3 regions of the Streptomyces sp. NBC_00029 genome follow, and region 3 is predicted to be linked to each of the others. Evidence: riboswitches for the same ligand, from Rfam matches in the RefSeq annotation. Region 3 holds a riboswitch; each other region holds the start of a gene.

Region 1 (5,313 bases), 2.1 Mb from region 3:
GCAGGCCAGCGCCTCGGCGTCGGCGACCGCCTGCGGCAGCTCGACGGGCGCGGCCGCCTGCGCGGCACGGGCGATCTTCGTCGCCGGGCGCGAGCGCAGGTAGTAGGTGGTCTTCAGGCCCTGCTTCCAGGCGTACGCGTACATCGAGCTGAGCTTGCCGATGGTGGGCGTCTCCAGGAACAGGTTCAGCGACTGCGACTGGTCCAGGAACGGCGTACGGGCCGCCGCCATGTCGATCAGACCGCGCTGCGGGATCTCCCACGCCGTGCGGTACAGGTCGCGGACCTCGGCCGGGATCCAGCCGAAGCCCTGGACCGAGCCGGAGGAGTCGCGCAGCGCCTCACGGGTCTGGGCGTCCCACACGCCGAGCTGCTTCAGCTCCTCCACCAGGTAGCCGTTCACCTGGAGGAACTCACCGCTGAGCGTCTCGCGCTTGAAGAGGTTGGAGACCTGCGGCTCGATGCACTCGTACACACCGGCGATCGAGGCGATCGTGGCCGTCGGGGCGATGGCGAGGAGCAGCGAGTTGCGCATGCCGGACTTCGCGACGCGGGCGCGCAGCGCGTCCCAGCGCTCCGGCCAGTTCAGCTCGACGTCGTAGTGGTCCGGGTGCAGGACACCGCGGGCGGTGCGGGTCTGCTCCCAGGCGGGCAGCGGGCCGCTGCGCTCGGCGAGGTCGCACGAGGCCTCGTACGCGGCCAGCATGATGCGCTCGGAGAGCTTGGTGGACAGGGCCTTCGCCTCGGGGGAGTCGAAGGGCAGCTTCAGCTTGAAGAAGACGTCCTGCAGGCCCATCGCGCCCAGGCCCACCGGGCGCCAGCGGGCGTTGGAACGGCCGGCCTGCTCGGTCGGGTAGAAGTTGATGTCCACCACGCGGTCGAGGAAGGTCACGGCGGTGCGGACGGTCTCGTCGATCCGCTCCCAGTCGATCTCGCCGTCGACGACGAAGGCGCCCAGGTTGACCGAACCGAGGTTGCAGACGGCGGTCTCGCCGTCGTTGGTGACCTCGATGATCTCGGTGCACAGGTTCGAGGAGTGCACGACGGTGCCCGGCTCGGCGGTCTGGTTCGCCGTGCGGTTGGAGGCGTCCTTGAACGTCATCCAGCCCTGGCCGGTCTGCGCGAGGGTGCGCATCATCCGGCCGTACAGGTCGCGGGCGGGCATGGTCTTGCGGGCCAGGCCGTCCGCCTCGGCCTTGCGGTAGGCGGCGTCGAACTCGTCCCCCCACAGGTCGACCAGCTCGGGCACGTCGGCCGGGGAGAACAGCGACCAGTCGGCGTCGGCGTTCACACGGCGCATGAACTCGTCCGGCACCCAGTGGGCGAGGTTCAGGTTGTGCGTACGGCGCTGGTCCTCACCGGTGTTGTCGCGGAGCTCCAGGAACTCCTCGATGTCCGCGTGCCAGGTCTCCAGGTAGACCGCGGCGGCGCCCTTGCGGCGGCCGCCCTGGTTCACGGCGGCGACGGAGGCGTCGAGGGTCTTCAGGAACGGCACGATGCCGTTGGAGTGCCCGTTGGTGCCGCGGATCAGCGAACCGCGGGCGCGGATGCGGGAGTACGAGAGGCCGATGCCGCCGGCGTGCTTCGACAGGCGCGCCACCTGGTGGTAGCGGTCGTAGATCGAGTCGAGCTCGTCCAGCGGGGAGTCCAGCAGGTAGCAGGAGGACATCTGCGGGTGACGGGTGCCGGAGTTGAAGAGCGTGGGGGAGGACGGCAGGTAGTCCAGCCGGCTCATCAGCCGGTAGAGCGAGGCCACTTCCTCCACGGCCTGGACGCTCTCGTCCGCGGCGAGACCGCAGGCCACGCGCAGCATGAAGTACTGCGGGGTCTCGATGACCTGACGGGTGATCGGGTGGCGCAGCAGGTAGCGGCTGTGCAGGGTGCGCAGGCCGAAGAAGCCGAAGCGGTCGTCTGCGCCCTCGGCGAGGGTGAGCTCGACGAGCGAGTCCAGCCGGGCCGCGTGGGTGCGGACGAACTCGGCCGTGCGGTCGGCGATGAGGCCCTCGAGGTGGCCGACCTCGACGGAGGCCGAGAAGGACGTGGAGCCCTGGCTCGCGGCCTCGTCGCGCACGGCCAGCGTCAGCAGGCGGGCGGCGAGGCGGGAGTAGGCCGGGTCCTCGGAGATCAGACCGGCGGCGGCCTCCGTGGCCAGCCCGCGCAGTTCGGCGTCGTCGGCGGCGGAGCTGCGGCCGCGCAGCGCGGAGGCCGCGACCCGGCCGGGGTCGGTGTCGGGGAGGTCCGCCGTAAGTTCGGTGAGGGTACGCAGCAGCGTGGCCCCCGGGCCCTCGGTGTTGTCGCCAGAAGTGGACTCGGCGCGCGGTGCGGAAGGCGCGATGGTCACGGCGGGAGCTCTCCCTCGCTCGGCCCGGTCATCGGCGGGGAGGGGCGCGAGCGGGCGCATGCGGGCGCGACGCGAACGCGTACCCCGGCATGGCGTCCACCGGCCCAACCGCGAGGCCCGGACGAATCGGCACCCGGTTCGGTCGAGCCGGGCGCGCTGTCGGCAGGTCATCGGACTTGGCGTCCGGTAGCCGGACACTTCATACCGTTGCGGGACAGTTCCGGATTCGCACCGGATTCCCCTGCGGCGACAGCAGGCATGAGCATACATGTGGGGGCGGCCCGTTGCGGCAACCCCCACATGTAGTGTCGGCGTGGCTACAGCTTGAGCCGATACGCCAGGAGTGTCAGGCCCTCGATCGGCGCCCAGTCCCGCTCCGGCGTGCGTACGAAGCCCAGTCGCAGATAGATCCGGTGGGCGCCGGCCATGCTGCGCTGCGTGGAAAGAACCAGGCCGGTCACCCCGTCGAGGGCCTTCGCCCGCTCGATGCAGGCCCGCACCAGAGCCTCACCGGCACCCTGCCCGCGGGCCTCGTGGGCCACCGCGAGCATCCGGAACTCGGCCTCGTCCGGGGCCGCGATGTCGGCGAGCGGGCTGCCGGGCGCGGCGAAGGTCACCCCGCCCAGCAGGCGCCCGTCCCGCTCGGCGACGAGCACCTCGGCCCGGGCGGCCCGGCCGGCCACGTCGCGCAGCACGTCGAGGTAGGCGTCGTCCTCGTTGAAGTCCAGATGCCCGTCGGTGAGGTAGGCCTGCGCCGTGATCCCACCCAGCTCCGCGTAGTCGGCGGGCAGCGCCGTTCTGATCACCATGTCCATGAGGTCGAGTGTGCAGGACGGGCCGGTGGCGGTGCCCGGTGCGGATCCGGCGAAGGCCCCGCCGGAAGTGTCCGGCGGGGCCTTCGGTCCGGGTGGGCTCAGCAGCAGCGGAAGCCCTCGCGGGGGTCCGCCTCGCGGGCGTCCGTGCGGGCGCGTTCGAACGCGCGGCGGGTGAGCACCTCCGCGTCCGGGTCGTGGGAGCGGGCGTGGGCCACGTAGCGGTCGTACGCCGCCTCCCCCGAGAACTCCCGTACGTAGAAACGCACCTTCGCCAGCGCGCTGCGCACGCTCATCAGGCCACCGGCTCCTTGACGTGGCCGCCGCCCGCGTCCGGGCCCGCCGCGGCGAGCTCCGCCCGCTCCTCGGCGGTCGCGATCAGCCCGGCCGGGGCGACGATCTTCGACTCGGTCCACGGGACCTCGGAGAGGGTCGCCGAGCCGGGGTCGCGGACGGCCTTCAGGCAGGTCCGGGCCGCGTCCGCGAGGACCACGATGATCAGGACGGCGAAGAGGGCGCACAGGACGCCGTCCACCGTGGCGTTGGTGACCACGGTGTGCATGTCGTCCATGTTCTTGGCGGGCGGCAGGACCTTGTCGGCGTCGATCCCGGCCTGGTACTTGTCGCGCTGGGCGAAGAAGCCGACCTTCACGTCCTCGGAGAAGATCTTCTGATAGCTCGCGGTCAGGGTCACCGTGGCGTCCCAGACCAGCGGAACGCCCGTCACCCAGGCCCACTTGAGCCGGCCGGACTTGACCAGCAGCGTGGTGCAGACGGCCAGGGCGACCGCGGCGAGCAGCTGGTTGGCGATGCCGAAGAGCGGGAAGAGCTGGTTGATGCCGCCCAGCGGGTCCTTGATGCCGACCCACAGGAAGTAGCCCCAGCCGCCGACGACGATCGCGCTCGCGAACCACACGCCGGGCTTCCAGCTGACGTCCTTGAAGGACTTGTGCACGTTGCCGAGGGTGTCCTGGAGCATGAACCGGCCCACGCGGGTGCCCGCGTCGAGCGTGGTCAGGATGAACAGCGCCTCGAACATGATGGCGAAGTGGTACCAGAACGCCTTCATGCCCGCACCGCCGACCACGGCGGAGAAGATCTCGGACATTCCGAGTGCGAAGGTCGGCGCGCCGCCCGTACGGGAGAGCAGGCTGGCCTCCTCGACGTCCTTGGCGGCCTGGGCGAGCGCCTCGGGGGAGACGGCGAAGCCGAAGTTGGTCACGGCCTGGGAGGCGGACTCGACCGTGGTGCCGATGATGCCGGGAGGGGAGTTGACCGCGAAGAAGAGGCCGGGCTCGATGATGCAGGCCGCGATGATCGCCATGACGGCGACGAACGACTCGGTCAGCATCGCGCCGTAGCCGATCATGCGGACCTGCGTCTCCTTCTGGATCATCTTCGGGGTGGTTCCCGAGGAGACCAGGGCGTGGAAGCCGGAGAGCGCACCGCAGGCGATGGTGATGAAGACGAAGGGGAACATCGAGCCGGCGAAGACCGGTCCGTCGCCGCGGGCCGCGAAGTCGGTGACCGAGGGCATCTTCAGGGTGGGCATCGCGATGACCACGCCGATCGCGAGGAGCGCGATGGTGCCGACCTTCATGAAGGTGGACAGGTAGTCGCGGGGGGCGAGCAGCATCCACACCGGCAGCACCGATGCCAGGAAGCCGTACACCACCATCCAGATGACCAGCGTCTCCTTTTCCAGGGTGAAGGTGCCCGCGAAGGAGGACTCGGCGACCCAGCCGCCCGCGACGATGGCGAGCAGCAGCAGCGCGACGCCGATGACGGAGACCTCGGTGACCCGGCCCGGCCGCAGGACGCGCAGGTAGAAGCCCATGAACACGGCGATCGGGATGGTCATGCCGATGGAGAAGACGCCCCAGGGCGAGTGCGCCAGGGCGTTGACGATGACCAGGGCCAGGACCGCCAGCAGGATGATCATGATGGCGAACACGGCGATCAGGGCGGCGGCACCGCCGACGGGGCCGATCTCGTCCCTGGCCATCTGGCCGAGCGAACGGCCGTCGCGGCGGGTGGAGAAGAACAGCGTGACCATGTCCTGGACGGCGCCGGCGAAGATCACGCCCGCGACGATCCAGATGGTGCCCGGCAGGTAGCCCATCTGCGCGGCGAGCACGGGTCCGACGAGCGGGCCGGCGCC
Region 2 (5,313 bases), 5.5 Mb from region 3:
GGACGAATGACCCGATCACCCCCCGGGCCAGTACACCGCCCCGCCCGAGTCAGTTCATCTTCCGTTCATCCAGGTTGCCTACGGTCGCCGAGCCACTGACGTCAAACAGAAGCCTGGGTAAATGGAGCACATAACGCTTCTCCTCGGGATCGTGATCATTACCGCTCTCGTGTTCGACTTCACGAACGGTTTCCACGACACGGCCAACGCGATGGCCACCACCATCTCGACCGGCGCCCTCAAGCCCAAGACGGCGGTGGCCATGTCCGCCGTGCTCAACCTCGTCGGCGCGTTCATGTCCGTGGAGGTCGCCAAGACGATCTCCAAGGGACTGGTCAACGAGGACGGCATCCAGCCAGAGGTGATCTTCGCCGCCCTGGTCGGAGCGATCCTCTGGAACCTCGTCACCTGGCTGGTCGGGCTCCCCTCCAGCTCCTCGCACGCCCTGATGGGCGGCCTGATCGGTGCCGCGGTCGCCTCCGCCGGCCTCGGCGCGGTCAACGGCAGCGTCATCGTCACCAAGGTCCTCATCCCCGCGATCGCCGCCCCCCTGGTGGCCGGCATCGCCGCGTACCTGGCCGCCAAGGTCACGTACCGGATGGGGAACAAGGTCGGCGAGAAGACCTCCGCCAAGGGGTACCGCGCCGGTCAGATCGCCTCGGCCGGTCTCGTCTCCCTCGCGCACGGCACCAACGACGCTCAGAAGACGATGGGCATCATCACCCTGGCCCTCATCGCCGGCGGCGCGATCGCGCCCGACGCGAACCCGCCGGTCTGGGTCATCGTCTCCGCCGGACTCGCCATCGCGATGGGCACCTACCTGGGCGGCTGGCGCATCATCCGCACCATGGGCAGTGGCCTGACCGACCTGCAGCCGCAGCAGGGCTTCGCCGCCCAGACCTCGGCCGCGTCCGTCATCCTCGCCTCCTCCAACCTGGGCTTCTCGCTCTCCACCACCCACTCGTGCTCCGGTGCGGTCATGGGTGCGGGCCTGGGCCGCAAGGGCGGTGTGGTCCGCTGGTCCACCGCGACCCGCATGTTCGTCGCCTGGGGCCTGACCCTGCCGGCCGCCGCGCTGGTCTCGGCCGGTGCCGAACTGGTCATGCGCATCGGTGACGTCGGCATCGCCGCGGTCACGCTCTTCCTGATCGGCTCCTGCCTGGCCATCTGGCTCATCTCGCGCCGCCAGGTCGTCGACCACAACAACGTCAACGAGGTGGAGCCGGCCCACGCCGAGGAGCCGGGTGTCGTCACCACGGCGATCGCCGCGGTCACCGTCCCGCCGACCGTCGCCGCAGCCGGCATCGGCACCCCCCTCGCCGGTACGACCGCCGCGGTCACGGACGAGGACCTGAAGGCCACCATCCCGGCCGCGACGCAGACCCCGGCGGCTCCGGCCGCCGCGGTCTGACCGAGACACACAGAGGAACGGCAGTATGAAGATCGACTGGGAAGCGCTCGGCTCCGTCTTCGGGGTCAGCCTCCTCGCCACCGTCGCCCTCGTGGCCCTCTTCACCCTGGGCCTGGTGGGCCTGTCCAAGCACGAGACCGCGACCGAGCAGGGCGGCACCGCCACCCTCGCCCGTACCGGCGCGTACGCCTGCTTCGCGCTCGTCGCGGCGGCCGTGACGTACGGGATCTACCTGATCGTCGCCTGATCCGCCGCCCCGCGGCCGGCCAGGCGTGAAGGCTCCCTCCGGGTTTGTCCCGGAGGGAGCTTTTCGCATCCCGGGCCCCCCACGGCACCGCAGGTCAACGGCGAGTTGACGGGCTTCGCGGTGCATGGTGGACTGCCCGAGCCATTACGGCGGCATGGAGAGGAAGTCCGGTGCGAATCCGGCGCGGTCCCGCCACTGTCACCGGAGCACTCGGGCCGAGTGCGACCGGGAGCCAGGAACTCTCGCCGCCGGACACGTCGAACCAGGGCGCGGACCCTGAGTGAGGACATACCTGTCACCATGCGTGCCGATCGCGTTTTCGCGTACGGCGCCACGGCGGGCCTGATCGGCGACCGGATCCTCGGTGATCCGCGCCGAGGGCACCCCGTGGCCGCCTTCGGAAAGGCCGCCGCCGCCGTCGAGCGCTCCCTGTGGCGCGACGACCGCTCCCGGGGCCTCCTGCACACCCTGGTGTGCGCCGGGGGCGCGGCCGCCGTCGGGGCCCTGGGCGCCCGCGCCGTGCGCTCCCGGCCCGCGGCCGCCCGTATCGCCCTGACCGCCGCCGCCACCTGGGCCGTCGTGGGAGGCACCTCGCTGGGCCGGGAGGCCCGCGCCATCGGCGGGGCGCTCGCCGCCGGGGACATCGAGGTGGCCCGGGAGCGGCTGCCCCACCTGTGCGGGCGCGACCCGCAGGCCCTGGACGGGCAGCAGATGGCCCGCGCCGTCGTGGAGTCCGTCGCCGAGAACACCTCCGACGCGGTGGTCGGGGCCCTGGTGTGGGGCGCCGTCGCCGGAGTCCCCGGCCTGCTGGCCTTCCGCGCCGTGAACACCCTGGACGCGATGGTCGGCCACAAGTCCCCCCGCTACCTGCGCTACGGCTGGGCCTCCGCCCGACTCGACGACCTGGCGGGCTGGCCGGGGGCCCGGCTGACGGCGGTCGCCGCCGTACTGGCCGGCCCCGACCGGCGGGGCGCCGTACGGGCCTGGCGCGCGGACGCCGCCGCCCATCCGAGCCCCAACGCCGGACCCGTCGAGGCCTCCTTCGCCGGGGCGCTGGGCGTCAGACTGGGCGGGACCCTCGCGTACGGCGGCCGGGTCGAGCACCGGGCGGTATTGAACGGCGGGGCGGGGCGGCCGGTGGAGGTCGCGGACATCGAGCGGGCGGTACGGCTGTCGCGGCAGGTGAGCTGGCTGGCGCTGGGTGCCTGTGTGGCCGTCCGGCTGCTGGTCTCCCGTACGACGAAGAAGGGGCGGCGCGCATGAGCGGCGCGAAGCGCGGCGGGGGTCTGCTGGTCGCGGGCACCACATCGGACGCGGGGAAGAGCGTGGTCACGGCGGGGATCTGCCGCTGGCTGGCCCGGCAGGGCGTGAAGGTGGCGCCGTTCAAGGCGCAGAACATGTCGCTGAACTCCTTCGTGACCCTGGAGGGCGCCGAGATCGGGCGCGCCCAGGCGATGCAGGCCCAGGCGGCCCGCGTGGAGCCGACCGCGCTGATGAACCCGGTGCTGCTCAAGCCCGGCAGCGACCGCAGCAGCCAGGTGGTGCTGCTGGGCAAGCCGGTGGGCGAGATGAGCGCCCGCGGCTACCACGGCGGGCGCCAGGAGCAGTTGCTCGGCATCGTCACGGACTGCCTGGAGCAGCTGCGGGGCACGTATGACGCCGTGATCTGCGAGGGGGCGGGGAGTCCGGCCGAGATCAACCTGCGCCGGACCGACATCGTGAACATGGGCATCGCGCGGGCCGCGCGGTTCCCGGTGGTGGTGGTCGGCGACATCGACCGCGGCGGGGTCTTCGCGTCCTTCTTCGGTACGACGGCGCTGCTGTCGGCCGAGGACCAGTCGCTGATCGCCGGGTACATGGTCAACAAGTTCCGCGGTGACGTGTCGCTGCTGGAGCCGGGCATGGAGATGCTGCGCGGCCTGACGGGCCGGGCCACGTACGGGGTACTGCCGTTCCAGCACGGGCTGGGCATCGACGAGGAGGACGGCCTGCGGGTCTCCCTGCGCGGGGCGGTACGGGAGTCCGTGGTCGCGCCGCCGGTGGGCGAGGACGTGCTGCGGGTCGCCGTGTGCGCGGTTCCGCTGATGTCGAACTTCACGGACGTCGACGCGCTCGCGGCGGAACCGGGCGTCGTGGTGCGGTTCGTGGACCGGGCCGAGGAGCTGGCCGACGCGGACCTGGTCGTCGTACCCGGCACCCGGGGCACCGTCAAGGCCCTGCAGTGGCTGCGGGAACGCGGGCTCGCGGACGCACTGCTGCGCCGGGCCGCCGAGGGGCGGCCGGTCCTGGGCATCTGCGGCGGGTTCCAGGTGCTCGGCGAGCGGATCTCCGACGAGGTCGAATCGCGGGCGGGCGAGGTCGACGGCCTCGGACTCCTCCCCGTACGGATCCGGTTCGAGCGGGAGAAGACCCTGGCACGGCCCTCGGGGACGGCGCTCGGCGAGGAGGTCTCCGGCTACGAGATCCACCACGGCGTGGCCGAAGTGCTCGGCGGCGAGCCCTTCCTGGACGGCTGCCGGGTCGGCCCGGTGTGGGGCACCCACTGGCACGGCTCACTGGAGTCGGACGGCTTCCGCCGGGCGTTCCTGCGGGAGGTGGCCGCGGCGGCGGGCCGGCGCTTCGTCCCGGCGCCGGACACGTCGTTCTCCACCCTGCGGGAGGAACAGCTGGACCTGCTGGGCGACCTGATCGAGGAACACGCGGACACGCATGCGCTGCTGAAGCTGATCGAGGGTGGATCCCCTGCGGGCCTGCCCTTCATCCCTCCGGGCGCACCATGACGGGCTCAGCCCCGCACATTCGGCCCCGCCGGCGACCCGGGCGCGGGGGGCCGGGGGCGGAGCCCCCGCAACGGCGCCGCAGCGGCACCCGTACCGGCCCGCGCACTCGTACGGGCCCGCGCACACCGACACGTACCCGCACTGAGAGAGGCAACGCATGAGCACGCCCTACCCGTTCACCGCAGTGGTCGGCCAGAGCGACCTGCGGCTGGCGCTCCTGCTCAACGCCGTGAGCCCGGCGGTCGGCGGGGTGCTCGTGCGCGGCGAGAAGGGGACCGCCAAGTCCACCGCCGTCCGCGCGCTGTCCGCGCTGCTGCCGCAGGTGGACGTCGTATCGGGTTGCCGGTTCAGCTGCGCGCCCGCCACGCCGGACCCGGCCTGCCCGGACGGCCCGCACGAGTCCGGCCCCGGCGGCGCTCGGCCGGCCCGCATGGTGGAGCTGCCCGTCGGCGCCTCCGAGGACCGTCTCGTCGGCTCGCTCGACATCGAACGGGCCCTCGCCGAGGGCGTGAAGGCGTTCGAGCCCGGACTGCTCGCCGACGCCCACCGCGGGATCCTCTACGTCGACGAGGTCAACCTGCTCCACGACCACCTGATCGACCTGCTGCTGGACGCCGCCGCGATGGGCGCCTCGTACGTGGAGCGCGAGGGCGTCTCGGTCCGGCACGCCGCCCGCTTCCTGCTCGTCGGCACGATGAACCCCGAGGAGGGCGAGCTCCGCCCGCAGCTCCTCGACCGGTTCGGGCTCACCGTCGAGGTGGCCGCCTCCCGCGAGCCCGCCCAGCGCGTGGAGGTGGTCCGCCGCCGGCTCGCCTACGAGGACGATCCCGCGGGCTTCGCGACCCGCTGGGCCGGGGACGAGCACGAGGTCCGCG
Region 3 (5,313 bases):
GTGCCGACCTCGCGCTGGTGCTTGACGGCGGTGAACCCGTGGGCCTGGGCGGCGAACTCGCGCTCCTGGAGGTCGACGTAGGCGGTCATGCCGTGCTCCGCGTAGCCGCGGGCCAGGTCGAACATGCCGTGGTTGAGGGAGTGGAAGCCGGCCAGGGTGATGAACTGGAATCGGTAGCCCATCGCGCCGAGCTCGCGCTGGAACTTGGCGATCTGGTCGTCGTCCAGCGCGGCCTTCCAGTTGAAGGACGGCGAGCAGTTGTAGGCCAGCATCTGATCCGGGTACTGCGCGTGGATCGCCTCGGCGAACTCGCGGGCCTGGGCCAGGTCCGGGGTGCCGGTCTCCACCCAGATCAGGTCGGCGTACGGGGCGTACGCCAGGCCGCGGGCGATCACCGGGGCCATGCCGTTCCGCACGTGGTAGAAGCCCTCGGCGGTGCGCTCACCCGTGCAGAACTCCGCGTCGCGCTCGTCGACGTCGCTGGTCAGCAGAGTGGCCGCGAGGGCATCGGTACGGGCGATGATCAGGGTCGGGGTGTCGGCGATGTCGGCCGCCAGCCGGGCCGCGTTGAGGGTGCGGACGTGCTGCGCGGTCGGCACGAGGACCTTGCCGCCCAGGTGGCCGCACTTCTTCTCGGAGGCGAGCTGGTCCTCGTAGTGGATGCCGGCCGCGCCCGCCGCGATCATCGCCTTCGTCAGCTCGAAGGCGTTCAGCGGGCCGCCGAAGCCGGCCTCGGCGTCCGCGACGATCGGCGCGAGCCAGTCCGTGGTGTCGGTGCCGCCCTCGGCGGTGGCGATCTGGTCGGCGCGCAGCAGCGCGTTGTTGATCCGGCGGACCACCTGGGGGACCGAGTTGACCGGGTAGAGGCTCTGGTCCGGGTAGGTGTGCCCGGCCTGGTTGGCGTCGGCTGCGACCTGCCAGCCGGAGAGGTAGATCGCCTGGAGGCCTGCCCGCACCTGCTGGACGGCCTGGCCGCCGGTGAGGGCGCCGAGGGCGTGGATGTAGTCCTGCTCGTGGAGCTGTCGCCACAGCCGCTCGGCGCCGCGCCGGGCCAGGGTGTGCTCCTCGCGGACGCTGCCCGAGAGCCGCACCACGTCCTCGGCCGTGTAGGTGCGCTCGATGCCCGCCCAGCGGGGGTCGTCGGCCCACCGCTGCCTCAGCTGCTCGGCCGCCGCCGTCGTGTTCGCCTCTGCCATGACCGTCACCGTTTCTGTCCGTCGCGTGTCTTGCCAATGCGCCGCCCGAGGGATCGAAAGCATTGGCACTCTGTGCCCAGCTGGGGATCGCGGCCGCCGAACCCGGCCTGGGGCCGAAGCGTGAGCAATGCTGCCGAGCCGCCGGGGCGGACTGCCCGGATCCCCTAAATCAGGGCGTGAGCCGGGCCGGTCAGTCCTTCCCGGCCACCGTGTCCGGCGGGCCGCTGCATCGACTCTGGCACCGACACCGAGTGCCATCAAGCAGGTACATCTGCCAAGCTTTGCGAATCTTCGGCGCCACAATTGCCAAGGTTGCGAAGGCCGTCGGGCAGACAGATCCCCGTATCCTGGCGTCGCGTGTCCGGCCCGGCGGCGAAGGAGTGCGGTGAGCAAGACGTACGCGGGAGCGCGGCTGCGGCGGCTGCGCGAGGAGCGCCGGATGACCCAGGCCGACCTGGCCCGGATGCTCGCCATCTCCCCCAGCTACCTCAACCAGATGGAGCACGACTCCAGGCCGCTCACCGTCCCGGTCCTGCTGCGGCTCACCGAGGCCTTCGGGGTGGATCCGGGCTTCTTCTCCGAGCGCGACACCAGCCGTCTGGTCGCCGATCTGCGCGAGGCGCTCGCGAACGAGGTGGCCCAGGCCCGCGTCTCCCCCTCGGACCTGGCCGAACTGGCCACCCGTATGCCCGCGGTCGCCTCGGTGCTGCTCGACCTCGGCCGGCGCAGCCGGCTGCTGGCCGAGCGCCTCGCCGACGCCGCCGACGGCCGGGACGTGGCGGCCGACAGCCCGCGCTCACCCCACGAGGAGATCCGCGAGTTCTTCTACCGCCGGCAGAACTACCTCCACGACACCGATCTCGCCGCCGAGGGTCTCGCCGCCGAGATCGGTATCCGCCCGGGGGACGTGGTCAGCGCCCTGGCCCGCCGGCTCTCCGAGCGGCACGGCGTCAGGACGGCCACGGATTCCGACCGGCTGCACCACTACGACCCCTCCTCCCGGGTACTGCACCTGTCGAACCGGCTGCGGCCGGGGCAGCAGGCGTTCCGGATGGCCACCCAGCTGGCGCTGATCGAGTACGGGGCCGAGCTCGACCGGCTGGCCGCCGAGGATTTCCCGCCCGGCTCTCCCGTCCACGCCCTCGCGAGGATCGGCATCGCCAACCACTTCGCGGGCGCGCTCATCCTCCCGTACCGCGCGTTCCACGCGGCCGCCGAGGAGTTCCGCTACGACATCGAGCGGCTCACCGACCACTTCGGGATCGGCTACGAGACCGTCTGCCACCGGCTCAGCACCCTGCAACGTCCCAGGCTGCGCGGTGTTCCCTTCTCCTTCGTCCGGGTGGACCGGGCCGGGAACATGTCCAAGCGGCAGTCGGCGACCGGGTTCCACTTCTCCCGCGCGGGCGGCACCTGTCCACTGTGGAACGTCTACGAGGCCTTCGCCGCGCCGGGCCGCATCCACGTCCAGGTGGCCGCCATGCCCGACGGGCAGCGGTACCTGTGGACCGCGCGCGCCGTCACCCGCCACCGCGGCGGATGGGGCGAGCCCGGCAAGACCTTCGCGATCGGGCTGGGCTGCGAGATCCGGCACGCATCGCGGCTCGTGTACGCCGACGGGCTCGACCTCGACAACACGGCGGCCGCGACGCCCATCGGCATGGGCTGCCGCCTGTGCGAACGGCTCGACTGCCCGCAGCGGGCCGTTCCGCCGCTCGGCCGGGCGCTGGCCGTCGACGAGAACAGCAGCACCTTCATCCCGTACCCGGTGACCAGGAGCCGCGCCCCGGCACAGGACTGAGGGGACGTCAGTCGGCCACGGGGCCGGCGAAGGCGCGCGGCGGCGGCTCTGGACTTACTAGGACGTCCAACTATATGTTCGTGGCACAAGGTCCGCGGTGCAGGGAAGCCGGTGAGAATCCGGCACGGTCCCGCCACTGTGACCGGGGAGTGTGCTGCCATCCACACGCCACTGACGAGGTCTGTCGGGAAGGCGGGCGGCGCGCGGGGATCCGGGAGTCAGGATACCGGCCGCGGAACGTTCCGTGTTTTCCACGAGGATGGAGCAGACACGCATGGCACCGGTTTGTACCCACGACCCTGGTGATCCGGCGGAGCGCACGCACGCCTTCGCGCGCTCGTAGTCCCACGGCCCTCCCAGCGGCGCACCCCATCGGGTGCCGTCCGCGGGTCCGCCGTGCCATCCCCGGATCCAACCTGACGAGAGCAGGCACCCATGGTCCGCGAACTCACCCATTTCATCGGCGGCAAGCACACCACCGGATCCTCCGGTCTCTTCACCGACGTCCACGACCCCAACACCGGCGCCGTCCAGGCCCGTGTCCCGCTCGCGGGGCGGGCCGACACCGAGGCCGCCATCGCCGACGCCGAAGAGGCGCAGGCCGACTGGGGGCAGTGGAACCCGCAGCGCCGCTCGCGCGTGCTCCTTCGGTTCCTCCAGCTGGTGGAGGGCGAACGGGACTCCCTCGCCCGGCTGTTGTCCTCCGAGCACGGAAAGACCGTCGCCGACTCCCACGGCGATCTGCAACGCGGCCTGGAGGTGGTGGAGTTCGCCGCCGGCGTCCCGCACCTGCTGAAGGGCGAGTTCACCGACAACGCGGGCAGCGGGATCGACGTGCACTCGCTGCGCTCGCCACTGGGCGTGGTCGCCGGGATCACCCCCTTCAACTTCCCCGCGATGATCCCCCTGTGGCAGGCCGCCCCCGCCCTGGCCTGTGGGAACGCCTTCATCCTGAAGCCGTCCGAACGGGACCCGTCCGTACCGCTGCGCCTGGCCGAGCTGTTCCTGGAAGCAGGTCTGCCGCCCGGTGTGCTGAATGTGGTCAACGGCGGCAAGGAGGCCGTCGACACCCTCCTCGAGGACCCGCGCGTCCAGGCTCTCGGCTTCGTCGGCTCCACCCCGATCGCCGCGCACATCTACGCCACCGCCGCCGCCCACGGCAAGCGCGCCCAGTGCTTCGGCGGCGCCAAGAACCACATGATCGTGATGCCCGACGCCGATCTCGACCAGGCCGTGGAGGCGCTCATCGGCGCCGGCTACGGCTCCGCGGGCGAGCGCTGCATGGCCATCGCCGTCGCCGTCCCCGTCGGCGAGGAGACCGCGGACGCGCTGGTGACGAAGCTGAAGCAGCGCATTGCCACCCTGCGCGTCGGCCGCTCCGACGACCCCGGGGCCGACTTCGGGCCGCTGGTCAGCCGGGACGCCCTCGACCGGGTGAACCGCTACGTCGGCATCGGTGCCACCGAGGGCGCCGAACTCGTCGTGGACGGACGCGGGTTCACCCTCCCCGGGCACGAGAGCGGCTACTTCGCCGGCGCCACCCTCTTCGACCGCGTGACCCCCCGGATGCGGATCTACCGCGAGGAGATCTTCGGCCCGGTGCTGTCCGTCGTACGGGCCGCCGACTACGAGGAGGCCCTGCGCCTGCCCACCGAGCACCCGTACGGCAACGGCGTCGCGATCTTCACCCGTGACGGCGACACGGCACGCGATTTCACCCGCCGGGTGGGCGCCGGCATGGTCGGCGTCAACGTGCCGATCCCCGTTCCCGTGGCCTACCACACCTTCGGCGGCTGGAAGCGGTCCGGCTTCGGCGATCTCAACCAGCACGGCCCCGACTCGATCCGCTTCTACACCCGTACCAAGACCGTCACCTCGCGCTGGCCCTCCGGGGCCAAGGAGAGCGCGAGCTTCACCATCCCGACGATGGGCTGAGCCCGTGCCCCTCACGCTCACCCCCGATCAGCTCGCCCTCGCCGCGGTCACCCTCGATTTCGCCCAGGAGCAGCTCGGCCCGTACGCCGTCGCCTGGGACCAGGACAAGCACTTTCCGCTGGACGTGATCCGCAAGGCGGCGGACCTCGGGCTCGGCGGCGTCTACGTCCGCGAGGAGCACGGCGGGTCCGGGCTCAGCCGCAGCGACGGCGTCCTCGTCTTCGAGACCCTCGCCACCGGCTGTCCGTCCATCGCCGGGTACCTCTCCATCCACAACATGGTCGCCTGGATGATCGACCGGTACGGGGACGTGGCGCAGCGGGCCCGCTGGCTCCCCGATCTGTGCAGCGCCCGGTCCCTGGGCAGCTACTGCCTGACCGA

Evidence for each region. A riboswitch is a leader RNA that binds a small molecule or an ion and turns the genes downstream of it on or off. The one in region 3 is predicted to bind cobalamin.
Region 1: another riboswitch for cobalamin. It lies ahead of OG753_RS27730 (ribonucleoside-diphosphate reductase subunit alpha); the one in region 3 lies ahead of OG753_RS37015 (CoA-acylating methylmalonate-semialdehyde dehydrogenase).
Region 2: another riboswitch for cobalamin. It lies ahead of OG753_RS12420 (cobalamin biosynthesis protein); the one in region 3 lies ahead of OG753_RS37015 (CoA-acylating methylmalonate-semialdehyde dehydrogenase).

What each region holds. Positions count from the first base shown of each region.
Region 1 is NZ_CP108292.1:5,897,870-5,903,182, forward strand. It holds gene OG753_RS27730 (ribonucleoside-diphosphate reductase subunit alpha) at 1-2,340, opposite strand, end outside; cobalamin riboswitch at 2,484-2,613, opposite strand; gene OG753_RS27735 (GNAT family N-acetyltransferase) at 2,658-3,155, opposite strand; gene OG753_RS27740 (YbdD/YjiX family protein) at 3,254-3,448, opposite strand; gene OG753_RS27745 (carbon starvation CstA family protein) at 3,448-5,313, opposite strand, start outside.
Region 2 is NZ_CP108292.1:2,581,298-2,586,610, forward strand. It holds gene OG753_RS12410 (anion permease) at 122-1,411, shown strand; gene OG753_RS12415 (hypothetical protein) at 1,437-1,658, shown strand; cobalamin riboswitch at 1,778-1,921, shown strand; gene OG753_RS12420 (cobalamin biosynthesis protein) at 1,959-2,921, shown strand; gene OG753_RS12425 (cobyric acid synthase) at 2,918-4,438, shown strand; gene OG753_RS12430 (putative cobaltochelatase) at 4,596-5,313, shown strand, end outside.
Region 3 is NZ_CP108292.1:8,046,560-8,051,872, reverse strand. It holds gene aceA (isocitrate lyase) at 1-1,196, opposite strand, end outside; gene OG753_RS37020 (short-chain fatty acyl-CoA regulator family protein) at 1,582-2,997, shown strand; cobalamin riboswitch at 3,062-3,247, shown strand; gene OG753_RS37015 (CoA-acylating methylmalonate-semialdehyde dehydrogenase) at 3,433-4,932, shown strand; gene OG753_RS37010 (acyl-CoA dehydrogenase family protein) at 4,937-5,313, shown strand, end outside.